DNA from 4 places in the Pseudomonas sp. MM213 genome. Region 1 is predicted to be linked to each of the others. Evidence: predicted binding sites of a transcription regulator. Region 1 holds the regulator's gene; each other region holds the start of a gene.
What was found. Region 1 encodes FliA, which starts transcription of late flagellar genes. Its sites were predicted from a motif close to CTAAAGTTTNNNNNNNNNNNGCCGNTAA; they were not measured.
Positions count from the first base shown of each region.

Region 2: a site for FliA is predicted at 3,762-3,789, ahead of K5R88_RS21725 (methyl-accepting chemotaxis protein). Genes of this name have one in related genera too.
Region 3: a site for FliA is predicted at 2,109-2,136, ahead of K5R88_RS16555 (methyl-accepting chemotaxis protein). Genes of this name have one in related genera too.
Region 4: a site for FliA is predicted at 2,992-3,019, ahead of K5R88_RS06210 (methyl-accepting chemotaxis protein). Genes of this name have one in related genera too.

Region 1 covers NZ_CP081943.1:6,436,250-6,441,840, forward strand. Annotated here, with positions in the region: gene flhA (flagellar biosynthesis protein FlhA) at 1-1,382, shown strand, start outside; gene flhF (flagellar biosynthesis protein FlhF) at 1,394-2,722, shown strand; gene fleN (flagellar synthesis regulator FleN) at 2,839-3,669, shown strand; gene fliA (RNA polymerase sigma factor FliA) at 3,666-4,406, shown strand; gene K5R88_RS29315 (chemotaxis response regulator CheY) at 4,574-4,945, shown strand; gene K5R88_RS29320 (protein phosphatase CheZ) at 4,968-5,591, shown strand, end outside.
Region 2 covers NZ_CP081943.1:4,733,768-4,739,358, forward strand. Annotated here, with positions in the region: rRNA gene K5R88_RS21700 (23S ribosomal RNA) at 1-1,544, shown strand, start outside; rRNA gene rrf (5S ribosomal RNA) at 1,692-1,807, shown strand; rRNA gene rrf (5S ribosomal RNA) at 1,912-2,027, shown strand; rRNA gene rrf (5S ribosomal RNA) at 2,132-2,247, shown strand; gene K5R88_RS21720 (FecR domain-containing protein) at 2,463-3,509, opposite strand; partial or broken gene K5R88_RS31035 (sigma-70 family RNA polymerase sigma factor) at 3,509-3,592, opposite strand; gene K5R88_RS21725 (methyl-accepting chemotaxis protein) at 3,902-5,591, shown strand, end outside.
Region 3 covers NZ_CP081943.1:3,648,662-3,654,252, forward strand. Annotated here, with positions in the region: gene K5R88_RS16550 (NAD(P)/FAD-dependent oxidoreductase) at 1-132, shown strand, start outside; gene K5R88_RS16555 (methyl-accepting chemotaxis protein) at 422-2,047, opposite strand; tRNA gene K5R88_RS16560 (tRNA-Pro) at 2,199-2,275, opposite strand; tRNA gene K5R88_RS16565 (tRNA-Lys) at 2,371-2,446, opposite strand; tRNA gene K5R88_RS16570 (tRNA-Pro) at 2,452-2,528, opposite strand; tRNA gene K5R88_RS16575 (tRNA-Asn) at 2,538-2,613, opposite strand; gene clpB (ATP-dependent chaperone ClpB) at 2,914-5,478, opposite strand.
Region 4 covers NZ_CP081943.1:1,392,945-1,398,535, reverse strand. Annotated here, with positions in the region: gene K5R88_RS06210 (methyl-accepting chemotaxis protein) at 933-2,924, opposite strand; gene K5R88_RS06205 (aldo/keto reductase) at 3,104-4,099, opposite strand; gene K5R88_RS06200 (LysR family transcriptional regulator) at 4,218-5,144, shown strand; gene K5R88_RS06195 (hypothetical protein) at 5,151-5,291, opposite strand; gene K5R88_RS06190 (hypothetical protein) at 5,474-5,591, shown strand, end outside.

The sequences.
Region 1 (5,591 bases):
GTTTGGTGGCGCAATTGCCATCACTGTTGTTATCTACAGCTGCAGCGATCATGGTGACCCGTGCTTCCGGTTCGGAAGACATGGGCAAGCAGATCAATCGCCAGATGTTCGCCTCGCCCAAGGCGCTGGCCGTGGCGGCGGGCCTGATGGCAGTGATGGGCCTGGTGCCCGGCATGCCGCACTTTTCCTTTCTGACCATGGCGGCCCTGGCGGCCGGTGGCGCGTACCTGTTCTGGAAGAAGCAGAACATCGTCAAGGTTCAGGCCCTGCAAGAGGTCAAGCGTCAGCAGGAATTGCTGCCATCGCCGGCTCGCGCTCAGGAAACCAAGGAGCTTGGCTGGGACGATGTGACGCCGATCGACATGATTGGCCTGGAAGTCGGCTATCGTCTGATTCCGCTGGTGGACCGCAATCAGGGTGGTCAGCTGCTGGCGCGGATCAAGGGTGTGCGTAAAAAGCTGTCCCAGGATCTGGGCTTCCTGATGCCGACTGTGCATATCCGTGACAACCTCGACCTCGCACCGAGCGCCTATCGCCTCACTCTGATGGGGGTGATCCTGGCCGAAGCGGAGATTTATCCGGACCGCGAGCTGGCGATCAACCCTGGTCAGGTCTACGGTTCGCTCAACGGTATTACCGCCAAAGATCCGGCTTTCGGGCTGGAGGCGGTCTGGATCGAAGTCAGTCAGCGCGCGCAGGCACAATCCCTCGGTTACACCGTGGTCGATGCCAGTACGGTAGTGGCAACCCATTTGAACCAGATTCTGTACAAGCACTCCAGTGAGCTGATTGGCCACGAAGAAGTGCAGCAACTCATGCAATTGCTGGCCAAAAGCTCGCCAAAACTGGCGGAAGAGCTGGTGCCGGGCGTGGTTTCGTTGTCACAGTTGCTCAAGGTGCTCCAGGCGTTGCTGGCCGAACAGGTGCCCGTGCGGGACATTCGCAGCATCGCCGAGGCGATCGCGAACAATGCCGCCAAGAGTCAAGATACTGCCGCGCTGGTGGCCGCCGTCCGCGTCGGCGTATCTCGTGCAATCGTCCAAAGCATTGTGGGGACTGAGTCGGAGCTGCCAGTTATCACCTTGGAGCCAAGGTTGGAACAAATATTGCTCAATAGTCTTCAGAAGGCAGGACAAGGCTCGGAAGAGGGCGTTCTGCTGGAGCCAAGCATGGCTGAAAAACTGCAACGCTCGTTGATCGATGCGGCGCAGCGTCAGGAAATGCAAGGTCAGCCGGTGATTCTGCTGGTGGCCGGCCCGGTTCGCGCGATGCTGTCGCGATTCGGCCGACTGGCAGTCCCGGGTTTGCATGTGTTGGCTTACCAGGAAATCCCTGACAACAAGCAAGTGACCATCGTTGCGACAGTAGGGCCCAACGGCTGAGGTAGTGGTTTATGCAAGTTAAGCGTTTTTTCGCCGCCGATATGCGTCAGGCCATGAAGCTGGTTCGTGATGAGCTGGGCGCTGATGCCGCCATCATTGGCAACCGCCGGATCGCCGGTGGTGTCGAGCTGACGGCCGCTCTGGATTACAAACTGTCGGCGCTGGCCCCGCGTGTTCCGAACATGGAACTCGAGGATGAGCTGCGCAAGACCCAGTCGCGGATCGTCACCGCCCAGGCCGAACTGAGCCTGCGCAGCGATGGCGAGAGCGACAAGTCCACCAATCGCCAGTTGTTCGCCGGCCTGCCGCTGACTGCCGCCGAGCCGCTGATCGAGCCGACCTACGCTGAACCTCGTCGCCCGGCACCGGCCCCTGCGCCTGCCGCGACCGGTGTTGATCCGCGTGCCTTCGACTCGATGCGTTTCGAACTCAACAGCCTGCGCGAACTGATGGAAGTACAACTCGGTTCGCTGGCCTGGAATCAGTTGCAAGGCAGCCGCCCGGCCCAGGCCAACCTTTGGCGCCGCCTGCAACGCATCGGCTTGTCCGGTCCGTTGTCCCGCGATCTGCTGGAACTGATTACCGACATTGATGAGCCTCGTCAGGCCTGGCGCATGTTGCTGGCGCACCTGGCGCGGATGATCGCCACACCGGAAGTCGAGCCACTGGAAGAGGGCGGCGTGATTGCCATGGTCGGCCCCGCCGGCATGGGCAAGACCACCACCCTGGCCAAGCTCGCGGCCCGTTACGTGCTCAAGTACGGTGCGCAGAACATCGCGCTGGTGAGCATGGACAGCTACCGCATCGGTGCCCAGGAACAACTCAAGACCCTCGGCCGGATCCTCAATGTGTCGGTGACGCACGTCGATCCGGGCCAGTCCCTGGTGCAGGCGCTGGATCCTTTGCTGCGCAAGCGCGTGGTGCTGATCGATACCGCGGGCCTTCAGGCCAGCGATCCGGCATTGCGCATGCAGCTCGAAAGCCTGGCCGGTCGTGGCATCAAATCAAAAAATTATCTGGTTCTGGCAACCACCAGCCAAAAACAGGTTCTAACCGCCGCTTATCACAGTTACAAGCGCTGCGGGCTGGCTGGCTGCATCCTGACTAAACTGGATGAGACGGCAAGCTTGGGCGAGGTGTTGAGCCTGGCGATCAGTCATGAATTGCCGGTGGCTTACCTGACTGATGGGCCGCGTATTCCGGATGATCTGCATCTGCCGCGTCGTCATCAGTTGGTCAGTCGCGCCGTTAGCGTGCAAATGCAGGAAGAACCCAGCGAAGAAGCCATGGCTGACATGTTCGCTGATATTTATCACAGCCCGACCAAGCAGGTTGGCTGAGGTATTAATGAACAGTTTTTGTACCTACATCGATGGTCTGCCATGCATTGTTCAGTTGATGAGCGCGCAGCCAGTAATGTGGCCTCCGTCTATGCAAGACAAGGTAAAGAAATAACATGGGCAGCATGCATCCCGTACAGGTGATCGCGGTGACCGGCGGCAAAGGTGGCGTCGGGAAGACTAATGTGTCAGTGAACTTGTCCCTGGCTCTAGCTGAGCTCGGCCGGCGCGTCATGCTGCTGGACGCCGATCTGGGGCTGGCGAATGTCGACGTCCTGTTGGGACTGACACCCAAACGTACCCTGGCCGACGTCATCGAAGGCCGCTGTGAGCTGCGCGACGTATTGTTGCAGGGGCCAGGCGGCATCCGCATCGTCCCGGCCGCGTCCGGCACTCAAAGCATGGTTCATCTGAGTCCGGCCCAGCATGCCGGCCTGATCCAGGCGTTCAGCGATATCGGCGACAACCTCGACGTGCTCGTGATCGACACCGCTGCGGGTATTGGTGACTCGGTAGTCAGTTTTGTTCGCGCCGCGCAAGAAGTCTTGCTGGTGGTCTGCGACGAGCCGACTTCGATCACGGATGCCTACGCCCTGATCAAACTGCTCAACCGCGACTACGGCATGAACCGCTTCCGCGTCCTGGCCAACATGGCCCAGAGCCCGCAGGAAGGCCGCAACCTGTTCGCCAAGTTGACCAAGGTCACGGACCGCTTCCTCGACGTCGCCTTACAATACGTCGGTGCGGTGCCGTACGACGAAAGCGTGCGCAAGGCTGTGCAGAAGCAGCGCGCGGTCTATGAAGCCTTCCCTCGTTCCAAGTGCTCCCTGGCTTTCAAGGCCATCGCACAAAAGGTCGATACCTGGCCGCTGCCTGCCAACCCGCGCGGGCACCTGGAGTTTTTCGTCGAGCGCCTCGTGCAACAAACGGCAGGACCCGTGCTATGACAGCCAGCGGTTACAACCTCTACAAGAAGTCGGCGCGTGACGCGCAGTACGAGCTGATCGAGCGTTACGCGCCACTGGTCAAACGCATTGCTTACCACCTGCTGGCGCGACTGCCAGCCAGTGTCCAGGTCGAAGACCTGATCCAGGCCGGGATGATCGGCCTGCTTGAAGTATCCACCAAATATGACGCCAGCAAAGGCGCGAGTTTCGAGACGTACGCGGGCATCCGGATCCGCGGCGCCATGCTTGATGAAGTGCGCAAAGGGGACTGGGCACCACGTTCGGTCCACCGCAATACCCGCATGGTCAGCGACGCAATTCGCTCGATTGAAGCTAAAACCGGCCGTGACGCTAAAGATCACGAAGTTGCGGCCGAACTCCAATTGAGTCTCGACGATTACTACGGGATTTTGAACGACACCCTGGGCAGCCGCTTGTTCAGTTTCGACGACCTGTTGCAGGACGGCGAACACGAAGGGCTGCATGAGGATGGCGCGAGTGCTCATCTCGAGCCGTCGCGCGATCTGGAAGATGAACGCTTCCAGGCAGCGCTGGCGGACGCGATTGCCAATTTGCCGGAGCGTGAGCGACTGGTGTTGGCGCTGTACTACGACGAAGAGTTGAATCTCAAGGAAATCGGTGAGGTCCTGGGGGTCAGCGAATCTCGGGTCAGCCAGTTACACAGCCAGTGCGCGGCCCGTTTGCGGGGGCGTTTGGGGGAGTGGCGAGCGCGCTGAAGGCAGTGTGGGGACACTGCGAACTTGGCTGGTGTGGTGTTGAACTGCGCCGGTCTCGATCTGTTGTGCTCCAGACAGTCATTGAGTGCTTTGCCGGATTGATTGAAATGGCGCGTCCAGGTGCTGGGCGCGTTTAAGACTGCTTGGAGGTCGAATTGGACAAGAACATGAAAATCCTCATCGTTGATGACTTCTCAACGATGCGGCGGATCATAAAAAACCTGTTGCGTGACCTTGGGTTCACCAACACGGTCGAGGCCGACGATGGCATTACTGCCATTCCGGTTCTCAACAGCGGAAGCATCGACTTTCTGGTAACGGACTGGAACATGCCTGGCATGACCGGTATCGATCTGCTGCGCCACGTGCGCGCCGATGAAAAGCTCAAGCACCTGCCAGTGCTGATGGTGACCGCTGAAGCCAAGCGCGAGCAGATCATCGAAGCGGCCCAGGCCGGCGTAAACGGCTATGTGGTCAAACCCTTCACGGCCCAGGCGTTGAAAGAAAAAATCGAGAAGATTTTCGAACGCATCGGTTGAGAAACTGCGCCACGGGGAAGCTATGGACCAAAACGAATCTTCACAGGGCGATTTTGAATCGACCCTGAAAAAACACGCGGTCGAACTGGTCGAAAGCCTTGAAAAAGGCAAGTTCGGCGACGCTGTGCAACTGATCCATGAGCTCAACCAGACCCGTGACCGCGGCCTGTATCAGGAAGTGGGCAAGCTCACCCGCGAGCTGCACAGTGCGATCGTCAATTTTCAGATTGACCCGCACATGCCGCAAGCCGAGGAAGTGTCCCAGATCACAGATGCCACCGAGCGTCTGGGTTACGTTGTCAAGCTGACAGAGGCCGCAGCCAACCGCACCATGGATCTGGTCGAAAACTCCACGCCGCTGGTCAACAGCCTGAGCGATGAAGCTCAGGCGCTGAGCACGGACTGGGGGCGGTTCATGCGTCGCGAAGTCGGGGCTGAGGAATTTCGTGAACTGGCACGGCGTGTCGATGGTTTCCTGGCACGCAGCAGCGCGGACAACCGCGCGGTGTCGAGCAACCTCAACGACATTCTGCTCGCTCAGGATTACCAGGACCTCACCGGTCAGGTGATCAAGCGTGTGACCCAATTGGTCACCGAAGTTGAAAGCAACCTGCTCAAGCTCGTGCTTATGGCCAGTCAGGTGGAC
Region 2 (5,591 bases), 1.7 Mb from region 1:
GCTGAAAAGCGTAGTCGATGGAAAACAGGTTAATATTCCTGTACTTCTGGTTATTGCGATGGAGGGACGGAGAAGGCTAGGCCAGCTTGGCGTTGGTTGTCCAAGTTTAAGGTGGTAGGCTGGAATCTTAGGTAAATCCGGGATTCTAAGGCCGAGAGCTGATGACGAGTGTTCTTTTAGAACACGAAGTGGTTGATGCCATGCTTCCAAGAAAAGCTTCTAAGCTTCAGGTAACCAGGAACCGTACCCCAAACCGACACAGGTGGTTGGGTAGAGAATACCAAGGCGCTTGAGAGAACTCGGGTGAAGGAACTAGGCAAAATGGCACCGTAACTTCGGGAGAAGGTGCGCCGGTGAGGGTGAAGGACTTGCTCCGTAAGCTCATGCCGGTCGAAGATACCAGGCCGCTGCGACTGTTTATTAAAAACACAGCACTCTGCAAACACGAAAGTGGACGTATAGGGTGTGACGCCTGCCCGGTGCCGGAAGGTTAATTGATGGGGTTAGCTAACGCGAAGCTCTTGATCGAAGCCCCGGTAAACGGCGGCCGTAACTATAACGGTCCTAAGGTAGCGAAATTCCTTGTCGGGTAAGTTCCGACCTGCACGAATGGCGTAACGATGGCGGCGCTGTCTCCACCCGAGACTCAGTGAAATTGAAATCGCTGTGAAGATGCAGTGTATCCGCGGCTAGACGGAAAGACCCCGTGAACCTTTACTATAGCTTTGCACTGGACTTTGAATTTGCTTGTGTAGGATAGGTGGGAGGCTTTGAAGCGTGGACGCCAGTTCGCGTGGAGCCATCCTTGAAATACCACCCTGGCAACTTTGAGGTTCTAACTCAGGTCCGTTATCCGGATCGAGGACAGTGTATGGTGGGTAGTTTGACTGGGGCGGTCTCCTCCTAAAGAGTAACGGAGGAGTACGAAGGTGCGCTCAGACCGGTCGGAAATCGGTCGTAGAGTATAAAGGCAAAAGCGCGCTTGACTGCGAGACAGACACGTCGAGCAGGTACGAAAGTAGGTCTTAGTGATCCGGTGGTTCTGTATGGAAGGGCCATCGCTCAACGGATAAAAGGTACTCCGGGGATAACAGGCTGATACCGCCCAAGAGTTCATATCGACGGCGGTGTTTGGCACCTCGATGTCGGCTCATCACATCCTGGGGCTGAAGCCGGTCCCAAGGGTATGGCTGTTCGCCATTTAAAGTGGTACGCGAGCTGGGTTTAGAACGTCGTGAGACAGTTCGGTCCCTATCTGCCGTGGACGTTTGAGATTTGAGAGGGGCTGCTCCTAGTACGAGAGGACCGGAGTGGACGAACCTCTGGTGTTCCGGTTGTCACGCCAGTGGCATTGCCGGGTAGCTATGTTCGGAATAGATAACCGCTGAAAGCATCTAAGCGGGAAACTAGCCTCAAGATGAGATCTCACTGGGACCTTGAGTCCCCTGAAGGGCCGTCGAAGACTACGACGTTGATAGGTTGGGTGTGTAAGCGCTGTGAGGCGTTGAGCTAACCAATACTAATTGCCCGTGAGGCTTGACCATATAACACCCAAGCAATTTGACTACTCGAAAGAGCATCAGATTGCGGTGTGTGAAGACGCAATGAACCGAAAGTTCGAGAAACAAACACACAAACTATCGCATACCCAATTCGCTGGAACGTCGTAAGACGCGTCAGCTCAAGAATTTCTTGACGACCATAGAGCATTGGAACCACCTGATCCCATCCCGAACTCAGCAGTGAAACGATGCATCGCCGATGGTAGTGTGGGGTTTCCCCATGTGAGAGTAGGTCATCGTCAAGATTAAATTCCGAAACCCCAATTGCGAAAGCAGTTGGGGTTTTGTTTTAGTAGAAGTCACCAATTTTGCTGGCACGTTACGGCGTAACGGGCTGGACACAGAATTTCTTGACGACCATAGAGCATTGGAACCACCTGATCCCATCCCGAACTCAGCAGTGAAACGATGCATCGCCGATGGTAGTGTGGGGTTTCCCCATGTGAGAGTAGGTCATCGTCAAGATTAAATTCCGAAACCCCAATTGCGAAAGCAGTTGGGGTTTTGTTTTAGTAGAAGTCACCAATTTTGCTGGCACGTTACGGCGTAACGGGCTGGACACAGAATTTCTTGACGACCATAGAGCATTGGAACCACCTGATCCCATCCCGAACTCAGCAGTGAAACGATGCATCGCCGATGGTAGTGTGGGGTTTCCCCATGTGAGAGTAGGTCATCGTCAAGATTGAATTCCGAAACCCCTGTCTGCTAACGCAGACAGGGGTTTTGTCGTTTCGGGCTCGCTAATATCTCGATTGCCTGCCTAGGAAAAACAAAAAAGCCAGCCCCTGAAAATCAAGGGCTGGCTTTTTTGTATGCCGAGTATTTGGAACTGGTAGCTCACTGTGGCGGTTTTCGATCAGTTGCCCACCTGGCGCACAAATTGATCGAGCACATCGCTCAAACGTCCGGCGGCAACGTTGTAGCGGTGGCTGCTGACTGCCGCTCCAACGTCACCCACCATCGGGTGCGGTAGCGCAGTTGCACGGGCAAGGTCTGCGGAAGGATGGCCAGCAGCTTGTCGGTGTCCTCCAACCGGAAGACACCGGACAGCCGCAAGTCGGCGATATCTGTTGCGCACGTCAGATAACCATGGCGGTAGCGCCCGACCTCCTGCAGGAAATCGCCAAGACGCATGTTGCGGGTGACGATCAGACCGTCGACCCAGGTGCCGACATCCATGGCCTGCGGTGGTGCCAAACGTGCCCGCTGATGATCAATCACATAGTTCTGACCGGCCTGCACCTGAATCGGCATGCCATCAGCAGGCAGTGGTGAATGGATCGCGACCATGCCGCTGGTCACGCTGAGCCGCGTGCAGTCCGCGTCCTGGCGAAGGATGAAACGTGCGGCGACGCCCTCATACACACCGTGGTGACTGTGCACGCGTAGCGGTCGATCCAGTGAAGATCCTTCATCGGCCCCGCCGCACGTCACGATGATTTCGCCACGGGTCAGTTTGATCAGACGCTGGTGCGCGGTGTAGTCCAGATCCACTGAGCTGGCGGTGTTCAGTTCCAGTCGCGTGCCATCCGGCAGCTGGAAACCACGGCGCTCGCCCGTAGCGGTGGCGAAATCCGCGGTCCACTGTTGCCAGCCCGTCAGATCCCTGCCCAGCCATGCTGCCGATCCCATCAACAACGCACCCGACAACAGTTTCAAGGCCTGGCGCCTGCCCAGTCCTTGAGCACTGTTTTCCAGCGTGTTGAAGGCGACGTGGGCACCGGGTACCGCATGCAAATTGTTGCTGAGTTCGGCGTGCAGGGACTGCACCCGTTGCCAGGCCAGTTCGTGTTCCAGATGTTCTGCCCGCCAGACATCGCATTGCTGGCGCAGCCTGGAATTGCTCGCGTTGTTTCGCAAGCGCAGCAGCCAGTGGATGGCTTGTTTGACCACCTGTTGATGAGGTTCGCCACGCCGACCCAGTGCAGGATTATCCACAGGCATCATGTTGGGTACCGCAGCAGGTAGCAGTGATAGAGCGAATCAGCGACATAGCGCTCCACCGAACGTTGAGAGTGAGCCCTTCGGCTGCATTAGCCCGAACGTCACAAATGATAATTAGTCGCATTGTTGTCAAGGGACGGGGAATTTGCAACTGCCGCTCGAACAACCGTCATCACACCAATGCTACTCAAGCGCTCTAGCATGCCGTTCGGCGGGTATCTGACGGAAATACCGGTCATTTCGTACATGCCCCTAAGATTTATCCCGCCTGTGCCGACAGACTGGTGAGACATGCGTGCACCAAAGTAGAGCGGCCTTAGAGCCGCTTGAGCTGTACATGGAATGTTGCAACCCGGAACGCATCCCCACTTTCTGCATAGAAGCCCTATGAAATGAATCTCAAGTTCAGCCATAAAATCCTGTTGGCCGCCTCCGGCGTCGTGGTGCTGGCTTTTGCGTTGTTCACTTTGTACAACGACTATCTGCAGCGAAATACCATTCGGCAAAACCTCGAATCCTCCGTTCAACAAGCCGGCGACCTGACCGCCAGCAGCGTGCAGAACTGGATGAGCGGCCGCGTGCTGGTGCTGGAAAACCTCGCGCAAAACGTCGCTCATCAAGGCGCCAATGCCGATCTGCCGGGGCTGGTTGATCAGCCGGCCTTCACCTCCAACTTCCAGTTCACGTACGTCGGCCAGACTAATGGCGTGTTCACTCAGCGCCCTGACGCGAAGATGCCGGATGGCTACGATCCGCGTCAGCGTCCCTGGTACAAGCAAGCGGTTGTCGCTGACAAAACCATGCTGACCCCGCCTTACATGGCGGCCGTCGGTGGGTTGGTCGTGACCATCGCCATGCCGGTGAAAAAGAATGGCGAGTTGCTTGGCGTGGTCGGCGGTGACCTGAGCCTGGAAACCCTGGTGAAGATCATCAACTCGGTGGACTTCGGCGGCATTGGCCATGCGTTTCTGGTCAGTGCCGACGGCCAGGTGATCGTCAGCCCGGACAAAGACCAGGTCATGAAGAACCTGAAGGACATCTACCCCAACGCCGGCCTGCGCATCGAGAAGGGCAATCAGCAAGTCACCCTGAACAACCAGGAACGCATCCTCTCGTTCACCCCGGTCAACGGTTTGCCGAATGCTGCGTGGTACATCGGTCTGTCGATCGATAAGGACAAGGCCTACGCACCATTGAGCCAATTCCGCACCTCAGCGTTGATCGCGATGTTTATCGCTGTCACCGTCATTGCGGTGCTGCTGACCCTGCTGATCAACGTGCTGATGCGCCCGTTGACCACCATGGGTCGTGCGATGCAGGACATCGCCCAGGGCGAAGGCGACCTGACCCGTCGTCTGTCCGTGGAAAGCAAAGATGAATTCGGCGAACTGGGCGGCTCCTTCAACCAGTTCGTGGAGCGAATTCACGCGTCGATTTCCGAAGTGTCCTCGGCAACCCGGCAGGTCCATGACCTGTCGCAACGGGTGATGGCCTCGTCCAACGCGTCGATCGTCGGTTCCGACGAACAAAGTGCGCGCACCAACAGCGTGGCGGCGGCGATTAACCAGTTGGGCGCCGCCACCCAGGAAATCGCCCGCAACGCCGCCGACGCTTCGCAGCATGCAAGCGGCGCGAGCGAGCAGGCCGATGACGGTCGTCAGGTGGTGGAAAAAACCATTCTGGCCATGACCGAGCTGTCGCAGAAAATCAGCCTGTCGTGCACGCAGATCGAAACCCTGAACGCGAGCACCGACAACATCGGGCACATTCTCGATGTGATCAAAGGCATCTCCCAGCAGACCAACTTGTTGGCGCTCAACGCCGCCATTGAAGCGGCACGCGCCGGTGAAGCCGGTCGTGGTTTTGCGGTGGTGGCGGACGAGGTACGCAACCTGGCGCATCGCACGCAGGAATCGGCCGAGGAGATTCACAAGATGATCACGTCGCTGCAGGTCGGCTCGCGTGAAGCGGTGACCACCATGAACGCCAGTCAGGTCTCCAGCGAAGAGAGCGTTGAAGTGGCGAACCAGGCGGGTCTGCGTCTGGTCAGCGTGACGAAGCGCATTGGCGAAATCGACGGGA
Region 3 (5,591 bases), 2.8 Mb from region 1:
CTGGCGCGGATGTTTTATGTGTCGCTGTACCGCATGCACCAGATGGCGCTGTATGGCGCGTTCCGCACGGCGATGTTGATGCTGGGCAGCAAGATTGGCCGCGGGACTGAGCCGCGCCTGAAACTTCACTGATATACATCCCTTGTGGGAGCGAGCCTGCTCGCGATAGCGGAGTGTCAGTCACCAGATGAGTTGGCTGACACACCGCTTCGCGAGCAGGCTCGCTCCCACATTTGATCTCCACTGATTTGGAGATCCGTGTCTTACTGTACCTCCCCCCGCGATTTTCCCCCTTCGCTTACAAACTCCCCCTTGCGCGACACAGCAGCGATACACCTCGCCCGTTAAATGGCCACATCCGAGCAAGGCACCCGGCCGCGCTTCTCCACCGAGAGGTGCGGCTTTTTTTCGTCTGGCGGTTTTACACCCGAAAACGCTGCACCATCCCCTGCAACGCATTGGCCAGTTTCGACAGCTCGTGGCTGGAGGCACTGGTCTGATCCGCGCCGGTAGCGGAACGCACCGACAGATCACGAATGTTCACCAGATTGCGATCCACCTCCCGGGCCACTTGGGCCTGTTCTTCGGCGGCACTGGCAATCACCAGGTTGCGCTCGTGGATTTCGTGAACCGATGCAGTGATCGTCTGCAACGCATCACCCGCCCGCTTCGCCATCACCAGAGTTTCGGCAGCACGGGAAGCGCTGGCATTCATCGAGTCCAGCGCCAGGCTCGAACCATTGCGCATGCCCTGGACCATTTGTTCGATTTCCTGGGTCGATTGCTGCGTGCGATGCGCCAGTGCACGCACTTCATCGGCCACCACCGCAAAACCGCGCCCGCTTTCACCCGCACGCGCCGCTTCAATCGCAGCGTTGAGCGCCAACAGATTGGTTTGCTCGGCAATGGCCCGAATCACATCCAGCACCTTGCCGATGTCTTGAGACTGATTGGCCAGCGATTGCACCAACTCACCGGTGTGCTGAACATCATTGGCCAGGTCGCTGATGGCACTTGCAGTTTCGCTGACCCGCTCCTGCCCCAGATGCGCCGACTCGCTGGACTGGCGAGTGGCATCGGAGGTCGACACTGCGTTGCGCGCAACTTCTTCGACGGCGGAGGTCATTTCGTTGACCGCCGTGGCGGCTTGTTCAATCTCGTTGTTCTGTTGTTGCAGGCCCTGGGTGCTATCCAGGGTGACGGCGTTCAGCTCATCTGCCGCCGTGGCCAGTTGCGTCGCCGAGCCACTGATGGCTTGCAGGGTTTCCCGCAGGTTCTGCTGCATGGTCGCCAGCGCCTTGAGCAAACGGCTCACTTCGTCGTTGCCATGGGTCGCGATAGGTCGGGTCAAATCGCCCTGCGCCACGCTTTCCGCCGCACTCAGGGCTTCGTTCAGCGGACGGACGATACTGCGAGTCAGCAACATTGCCAGGCCGACTGTCGCCAGCGCCGCGAGTGCGATGAACAGGCTGACGATGGACCGCGAGGTTTCGTAGTGCGCTGCGGATTTCTGGCTTTCAACGGCGACCTGTTTGGCGAACAGTTCCGCCAGGTCATTGAGCTGCTTGCCGGAACCATCGACCACGGTTTTCATGTCGATCAACAGCAGTTTGGTCAGCTCGTCACGGCGACCTTGCTCGGCCAGGGTGAACGACTGGGCAATGCCGGTGCGATAGGCGGCGAAGGTGGTTTTGAACTGGTCGTACAAGGCCTGACCTTCAGCGGTGTCGACCAACTTGTCGTAAGCCGCAATCTTCTCGCTCAGTTCCTTGTCGCGGGTGTCCATCTGGCCGCGGTAGGTTGGAATGTTCTTTGGGTCTTGATCCAGTGCCATACGCAAGGAAATGGTACGGATGCGCAGCATCAGCTCGCGGATCTCATCACCACCACGGATGCTCGGCAGCCATTGCTTCTCCACCGCCACCTCGCTCTCGCGAATGCTCGACATCTGCCCCAGGGCAAATATTCCAAGCAACGCCACCAGCACGGCAATCAAGGCAAAACCCAGCGCAGCACGAGGGGCAATATTCAGCTGACGAAGAAACATAACGAGCGCCTTTCTTGTTGTTGGCCTGAATGGGAGGTCGCGAGTGCGCCCCGACAGCTCGTTATCGGCTAGTTGTACGATGACTTGAAAGGATTCGGCTTTTTCAAAGGCAAAAAAATCCCCGTATCTTTCGATACGAGGATTTTTAATATGGTCGGGGTAAGGGGATTCGAACTCCTGACATCCTGCTCCCAAAGCAGGCGCGCTACCGGACTGCGCTATACCCCGGTAAAAAAAAGGCACCTTTAAAAGGCGCCTTCTGCGAACAGAGCTTTTGGCGTCTGATCTTAAGATTCGATTCCAGCGTTAACTGGTTTCAAAAATGGTGGGTCGTGTGGGATTCGAACCTACGACCAATTGGTTAAAAGCCAACTGCTCTACCAACTGAGCTAACGACCCAAAAATGGTCGGGGTAAGGGGATTCGAACTCCTGACATCCTGCTCCCAAAGCAGGCGCGCTACCGGACTGCGCTATACCCCGGTTTGAAATTGGCTCCGTGACCAGGACTCGAACCTGGGACCCAATGATTAACAGTCATTTGCTCTACCGACTGAGCTATCACGGAACTACATATTTCAATTTACAACGGTGAAGCTTTACTGCGTTCTCTTCGACCCGTTCGCATCGCTGCGTTCGTGTGTCTGAGGCGCGCTATTCTACAATCTTAAGCACCTCTGTCAACCCCCTAAATTGCATTCAAGTTAATGATTTGCAACTTATTTCAGATTCCTGCTTGGGGAGCAGAAACCCTTCCGGGTGACTTACTGCGGGGCGCACTTTACAAGCCTTTTCCTTTGAGTTCAACAACCTGACGAAAAAAAGGCCTCGCAATGCGAGGCCTCTTCAGTTTTGTTGCTAACGCGGATCAGGCGAAGACGATTTCGTCGTTTTCCACCACACCCTTGGCGGTATCGCCGGGCATGAAACGACCCGACAAAATCAGCTGCGCCAGCGGGTTTTCGATCCAGCGCTGAATCGCACGTTTGAGTGGCCGTGCGCCGTACACCGGGTCGTAGCCAACCGCGATCAGCTTGTCCATGGCCTCAGGGCTGAGTTCCAGTTTCAGTTCGCGCTCAGTCAGGCGACTGCGCAGACGACCCAACTGGATCTCGGTGATGCCCGCGATCTGATCCCGCGCCAATGGCTCGAAGATCACCACTTCGTCGACCCGGTTGATGAACTCCGGCCGGAAGTGCGTGGAAATCGCATCCATCACCGCTGCGCGCTGAGCCTCACGATCACCGACCAGTTCCTGGATTTGCACCGAGCCCAGGTTGGAGGTCATGACGATCACGGTGTTCTTGAAATCCACCGTGCGGCCATGGCTGTCGGTCAGGCGGCCATCTTCCAGCACTTGCAGCAATATGTTGAACACATCCGGGTGGGCCTTCTCGACCTCATCCAGCAGGATCACCGAATAAGGCTTGCGACGCACCGCCTCGGTCAGGTAGCCGCCCTCTTCATACCCTACGTAGCCTGGTGGCGCACCGATCAACCGGGCCACGGAATGTTTCTCCATGAACTCGGACATGTCGATCCGCACCATCGCCTCTTCGGTATCAAAGAGGAACTCGGCCAACGCCTTGCACAACTCGGTTTTACCGACACCGGTCGGGCCGAGGAACATGAACGAACCGCTCGGACGATTCGGGTCGGACAAACCGGCCCGCGAACGGCGCACCGCATTGGAAACCGCGATCACCGCTTCGTCCTGACCGATCACACGCTGGTGCAACAGGCCTTCCATCTTCATCAGCTTGTCGCGCTCGCCTTCGAGCATTTTCGACACCGGAATGCCGGTCCACTTCGAGACGACTTCAGCGATTTCTTCCTCGGTCACCTTGCTGCGCAGCAACTGGTTTTCGCTTTTGCCATGCTGGTCGACCATTTGCAGGCTGCGCTCCAGGTCCGGGATCACCCCGTATTGCAGCTCGGCCATGCGGTTCAGGTCGCCTTTACGGCGTGCCGCTTCCAGTTCCTGACGGGACTGTTCGATTTTCTGCTGGATCTGCGCAGAACCCTGGACTTCGGCTTTTTCCGAGTTCCAGATTTCTTCGAGGTCCGAATACTCCCGTTCATGACGAACGATTTCTTCCTGGAGTTTCTCCAGACGCTTGATCGCCGCTTCGTCGCTCTCTTTCTTCAGCGCCTGGGATTCCACCTTCAGCTGAATCAGACGGCGCTCCAGACGGTCCAGCACTTCCGGCTTGGAGTCGATCTCCATGCGGATGCGGCTGGCGGCTTCGTCGATCAGGTCGATGGCCTTGTCCGGCAACTGACGATCGGTAATGTAGCGATGACTGAGCTTGGCCGCAGCGATGATCGCGCCGTCGGTGATCGCCACTTTGTGGTGAACTTCATAACGCTCTTTCAGGCCACGCAGAATGGCGATGGTGTCTTCTTCGCTCGGTTCGTCCACCAACACTTTCTGGAAGCGCCGCTCAAGGGCCGCGTCCTTCTCTATATATTGGCGGTACTCGTTGAGCGTGGTCGCGCCGACGCAGTGCAACTCGCCACGGGCCAACGCAGGTTTGAGCATGTTGCCCGCATCCATCGAGCCTTCGCCTTTACCGGCGCCGACCATGGCGTGCAGTTCGTCGATGAACAGAATGATCTGCCCTTCCTGCTTCGACAGCTCGTTGAGCAGGGATTTCAGGCGTTCTTCGAACTCGCCACGGTACTTGGCACCGGCAATCAGCGCGCCCATGTCCAGGGACAGCAGGCGTTTGCCTTTCAGGCCATCCGGCACTTCGCCGTTGATGATGCGCTGGGCCAGGCCTTCGGCGATGGCGGTTTTACCCACGCCAGGCTCACCGATCAGCACCGGGTTGTTCTTGGTGCGACGCTGCAGCACCTGAATGGTCCGGCGAATTTCGTCGTCACGACCGATTACCGGATCGAGCTTGCCGTCTTCGGCGCGCTTGGTCAGGTCGACGGTGTATTTATCCAGCGCCTGACGCGACTCTTCGTGGTTGGCGTCGTTGACCGCTTCGCCACCACGCAGGTTGTTGATCGCGTTTTCCAGGGCTTTTTTGCTGACGCCCTGACCGAGCAACAATTTGCCGAGTTTGCTGTTCTCGTCCATGGCGGCGAGCAGCACCAGCTCACTGGAAATGAACTGATCGCCCTTCTGCTGGGCCAGGCGATCCGCCTGGTTGAGCAGACGCGCCAAGTCCTGCGACATGTTGACGTCGCCGGTCGGGTTCTGGATTTTTGGCAGCTGGTCGAGCTCTTTGGTCAGTTCTTTACGCAGGCTGTTGACGTCAAAACCGACCTGCATCAACAGGGGTTTGATCGAACCACCCTGCTGTTCAAGCATGGCTTGCATCAAATGCGCCGGTTCAATACCGGGATGGTCGAGGCCGACGGCCAGCGATTGGGCGTCGGATAGAGCTAACTGCAATTTGCTGGTTAAACGATCTATACGCATGGGTCACCTTCCTTTTGAGCAGGCCGGACCTATAAAACATCCTGAATGAAGAAACCTGCCAGATACCGCTATAGATGTGGTCGATTCTGGGAGTTTCAAGCGTCGTGACGTTG
Region 4 (5,591 bases), 1.7 Mb from region 1:
CTCGCTCCGGTCCTGCTCCGTGGGCCCGCCGCCATCGGCCATCCATGGCCGGGGGCGGCTAACCCGGCATCCATGCCGGGTTGCCCACTGCGCAGAACCTGCGCTCGGCCTCTCGAGGGGGCGTGTACCTCAAAAGCCAGATCAAAAGCTGAAGGCGAGCTAACGCTCGGCCTGATGAGTGGTGAAGATCAAAAGCGCACACCGATCCCTGTAGGAGCCGGCTTGCTGGCGATAGCGGTGGGTCATCCAGCATATTTGTTGACTGGACGGATGCCATCGTCGGAACGCCGCCCGCAGCAAGCCGGCTCCTACAGTTGATCGTATTTATCCAAATGCATATGCATTTCCCTTGTAGGAGCCAGCTTGCTGGCGATGGACGTCAACGATAACGCGTGCTGTCTGAATGAACGCGTCGCCTAGACGCTTTTCGCCGGCAAGCCGGCTCCTACAGTTGATCGTATTTATCCAAATGCATATGCATTTCCCTTGTAGGAGCCAGCTTGCTGGCGATGGACGCCAACGATAACGCGGGCTGTCTGAATGAGCGCGTTGTCCGGTCGTTTTTCGCGGGCAAGCCTCGCTCCTACAGGGAATCGCGTTTGCTTTTGCTTCTCACCACTCATCAGGCCGAGCGTTAGCTCGCCTTCAGCTTTTGATCTGAGCGCCCCCTCGAGAGGCCGAGTGGAGGTTCTGCGTAGTGGGCAACCCGGCATGGATGCCGGGTTAGCCGCCCCCGGCCATGGATGGCCGATGGCGGCGGGCCCACGGAGCAGGACCGGAGCGAGGGGACCCTGAGCCTAAGCGAAGGGCCGAACGAAAGGGGCAAGAGCCCTTGGTTACTTGGGGCTTTTCCAAGTGACTCGCCGTAAGGGCGAAACCCATATCAGCCATCACCAAAACAATGGATATGCACACAAAAGCCTTACAGCCAATCAGCGGACTTTGAACCGCCCCATAATCGCACTCACGCGGCTATTGGCTTCCAGCAACTGCCGGGTATTGAGCTCACTGGCCTGACCGCTTTTCACCAGTTCATCCACCATGTGGCGGATCTGCACCATGCTGCGGTTGATCTCCTCCGTCACCGCACTTTGCTGTTCGGCGGCCGTGGCGATCTGAGTGCTGAGGCTATTGATGTGGCTGACGGAACCGGCCATTTCGTCCAGCCCGGTATTGACCCGCGCCGTGGCATCGGCCGCTGACTGGCAGCTGGCCTGGGTGTTTTCCATGGCGCTGACCGACGAACTGACGCCTTGGGTCAGGCGCGTGAGCATCTCGTTGATTTCCGAGGTGCTGGCCTGGGTGCGGGCGGCGAGGGCGCGGACTTCGTCGGCCACCACCGCAAAACCGCGACCTTGCTCACCGGCACGTGCCGCTTCAATGGCCGCGTTAAGGGCCAGCAGGTTGGTCTGGCCGGCGATGGCGCCGATCACCCCGAGGATTTCGGTGATGCGCTGGGCGTCTTGCTGCATGCTTTCGACTTTATGGGTGGCGCTGGCCACTTCGTCGATCAACGCAATCACACTGCTGGACGCTTCGCCCACCACGACCCGCGAACGGTCGGCGTTTTCGTTGGCGCGTTGAGTGAAAGCAGCGGTTTCAGCCGCGTTCTGCGCCACGCTTTCGGCAGTCGAACTCATTTCGGTAATGGCGGTGACGGTCTGATCGGTTTCCGAAGCGTGGCGCACCAGAATCTGGCTGGTATGCGCAGAGGTGCGTTGCAGGTTGTCGAGGCTGGAGGCCATGGCGCCCGTGGCCTGGGTGACTTCGCCGATCATGTTTTGCAGGTAAGCGATGAACGCGTTGACCGAGTGGCCAATGGCGCCCAGCTCGTCTTCGGCACGAATGGTGATGCGTTTGGTCAGGTCGGCGTCACCGGCGGACAGTGCGTCGATATTGGCCTTCAGGGCTTTCATGCGCTGGATCAGTTGGCGGATCGCATAGATTTGCAGCAGCACCAGCAGGATCACCATCGGGATTTGCAGCAGGCTCAGTGTGCTGAGCACATCGTCGCGCTGCGCGGTGATCAGCTTGGTCGGCAGGGCGGTGGCGAGGAACCACGGCGTGCCTTCGATAGGGCGCATGAAGAAGGTGCTGGCTTCGCCTTTGTTGTCGAACTCGACGCGCTGCGCCTGATCACGGTTTTGCAGGCCGGCCTTCACCTGGCTGGCGAAAGGTGAGTTGCCGGCCAGTTCGCTGATGTTCTTCAGTACGATCGGTCCGCTGATGCGCGAGCTGTTGCTGATGATCTTGCCGTCGGCCTCGACGATGAGCATTTCGGCACCGAGGTCTTTTTCCTTGCGCGCCACCAGCTCGTTGAAAAAACCCAGGGTCACGTCGATGGTCGACACGCCGTAGGCGGCGCCGTTTTTCTGGATCGCCATGGCGCAGTTGGTGCGCGGCTCGGCGCTGGCGTCATCTTTATAGGCCGCTGCCCAGGCGCATTGCCCGCGCGGGGTTTGCATGCCGCCCTTGTACCAGCTCTGGTCGTAATAGTTAGGCGCGGCGTCGCTGTTCCAGAAGGTATTGACCGCCAGTTTGCCCGAGGCATCGCGATGCCAGAACGTGCTGAACTTGTTGCGTCCTGCTTCACGCTGGCCGGGCAGGGGCCAGATGCCGCCACCGAAGACTTTCAGTTCGCCGTACTGATCGACCAGCCCCGGCAGGACCGTGTCGATGGCGGCGCTGTCGAGCAGGGGGATGGTCTGGGTGATACTGCGCTGTTGCGCCTGAACCTTGTTCAGTTCGCCCTGGATTTGTTCGGCGACTTCGGCGATGCGATTGAGCGCGACTTGTTCTTCGGTGTGGCGCAGCTTTGGCGCGACCAGTTGGCTGATGCCAACCACGGTGAGAATGGACAGCAGCAGAATGAACAGGACCAGAAACAGCGTGTAGCGAGCCTGAATAGTGCGGAATGCGGGCATGGGGCCGGGTCCTTTTGAGCAGCGATCTTATTGTGGGTATCGGTATGAAACTGGACGCTTCAAAGGGCTATCGGCTGGCTCAAGTCGAGCTTTAGGTACGATCGTGCTAGAACGGAGGGAGGTGACGGACGGCGGGATTGCGCCGGCCCGTTCAGACAATTGAACGGGCCGAACGCAGATTAACGGTCGAGCAACTTCAGGATTTCTTCCGGGTAACGCAAGCCGGCGGTGGCATTCGCCGGGAAGATCGCTTCCAGCGCGTGCAACTCTTCGCGGCCAAGTTTGATTTCCAGCGCTGCCACGTTTTCTTCCAGGTATTTACGCTGTTTGGTCCCGGGGATCGGGATCACGTAATCACCCTGGGCCAGCACCCACGCCAACGCGAGTTGACCCGCCGTCACGCCTTTTTCCGCTGCCAGGTCCTGCACTTGCCGCACCAGCAACAGGTTTTTCGCGAAGTTGTCACCCTGAAAACGCGGGCTGAACCGACGGTAGTCGTCCGCCGCAAAATCGTCCGGGCTTTTCAGTGCGCCCGTCAGAAAGCCCCGACCCAGCGGGCTGTAAGGGACAAAGGCAATGCCCAGTCGCTGGCACGCGGCCAGGCAGCCGTTGTCTTCCTGATCCCGGCTCCATAACGAATATTCGCTTTGCAGCGCGCTGATCGGATGAACCTGGTGCGCCCGCTCCAGCGTTGCGGCCGAGGCCTCGCTCAAGCCCAGGTAACGCACTTTGCCGGCCTTGACCAGTTCGGCCATGGCGCCGACGGTTTCCTCGATGGCCACTTGCGGGTCGATGCGGTGCTGGTAGTACAAGTCGAGGGTTTCGACGCCGAGCCGCTTGAGGGTGCCATCGATAGAGGCGCGTATGTATTCCGGGCGTCCGTCGACCCCTCGGGCGGACGGGTTCGCCGGATCGCGGACGATGCCGAACTTGCTCGCCAGGAACACTTGATCACGCTTGCCGGCGATGGCTTTGCCGATCAGCTCTTCGTTGGTGTGCGGGCCGTACATGTCGGCGGTGTCGAGCAGGTTGATGCCCAGCTCCAGTGCGCGATGCAGGGTGGCCGTGGCTTCCCGGGTGTCCGTGCCGGTGGTGTAGAAATCGGTCATGCCCATGCAGCCCAGACCGATCGCGCTGACCTGCGGACCGTTTTTACCCAATTGACGTGTTTGCATGAAATCAGCTCCCTGTGAATGTGGATCCCATTGTTAACCTCGACAGAATCCAGATAAACCAGCTAAAACTGCTATCACTATTAGTAATTTCTAAATAATCAGCCGGTACGACAGCACAATGGATCGATTCAACGCCATGCGCGTATTCACCCGGATCGTCGAGCTGGGAGGCTTTGCCAAAGCGGCTGACAGCCTGCAATTGCCCCGCGCCTCGGTGACCATTCTGATCAAACAGCTGGAGGCGCATCTGGGCGTGCAGTTGCTGCAACGCACCACGCGGCAGATCAGCCTGACGCTCGACGGCGCGGCCTACTACCCGCGTTGCGTGCGTTTGCTGGCGGATCTGGAGGAAACCGAAGCGGTGTTCTCCGCCGCGCGTCAAAACCCCAAGGGCTTATTGCGCGTGGACATGCCGGCGGGGGTGGGGCGACTGATCGTGATCCCGGCCTTGCCGCAGTTCACGGCCCGTTATCCCTTGATCGAGCTGGAAATCGGTTTGAATGACCGGCCCGTGGACCTGATTCGCGAAGGCGTCGATTGCGTGCTCCGGGGCGGTTCGTCACTGGACGACTCTCTGGTGGCGCGGCCGCTGGTCATGCTGGATCAGGTCACCTGCGCCAGCCCCGGTTATCTGCAACGCCACGGAACGCCGCAGTGTCTGGCCGATCTGGAGGGGCATGAAATGGTGGAGTACGTTTCCAGTCACAGCGGCAAACGTTTTGGGCTGGAGTTTGTGGTCGATGGCCAGATACAACCGATCAATCTGTCCAAACATGTGGCGGTCAACAGTGCCGACGGTTATCTGGCGGCGTGTGAGGCGGGGTATGGATTGGTCCAGACCCCGTACTATCACGTAGCCAGGCAATTGAAGGAGGGCAATCTGGTCGAGGTGCTGAGGGAAGTGCCGCCACCGGGGATGCCGTTGGCGGCGCTCTATCCTCCTCACCGTCAGCTGTCGCGGCGGGTACGGGTGTTTGTCGACTGGATGGTTGAGCTTTGCGCGCAGCCGGGAAATGGCTTTGTCAAAGAGCATTCAGGCCGCTGAAAAATCCTAACGGTGTTGGTAGTAACCCGGTCCGCCACGGCCGTCGTAATGGTGGCCGCCGTGCCATCCGCCGTGGGGGAAAATAATGCAGCCGCTCAGGGAAAGTATGGCCAGCAGGGGAATCAGCAGTGTGATTCGACGGAACATTTCAAAATCCTCATGGTTATCGCCGCTATGAAGCCAAAAGGCTTCATCGGCTGTAACATGAGACCCCGTTTGCAGCGCCCCATCCCCGGAAAACGGTAGTGGCTTGGCATGCATTCGGATACAAACCCGATACATTTTCAGGTTCGCCTTACGTTTTAGCTTTTTGTTTAAGGAAAAGGGCAATGACCCAGTCGCAACGTTTGAAATACTCGATTCTGATCTCCCTGGTGGTGCTGGGGATCATGTTTGGCCTTTCGTATTTGCAGAATGCCGGGGTCATCAGCGAAAAACTGTTCCAGT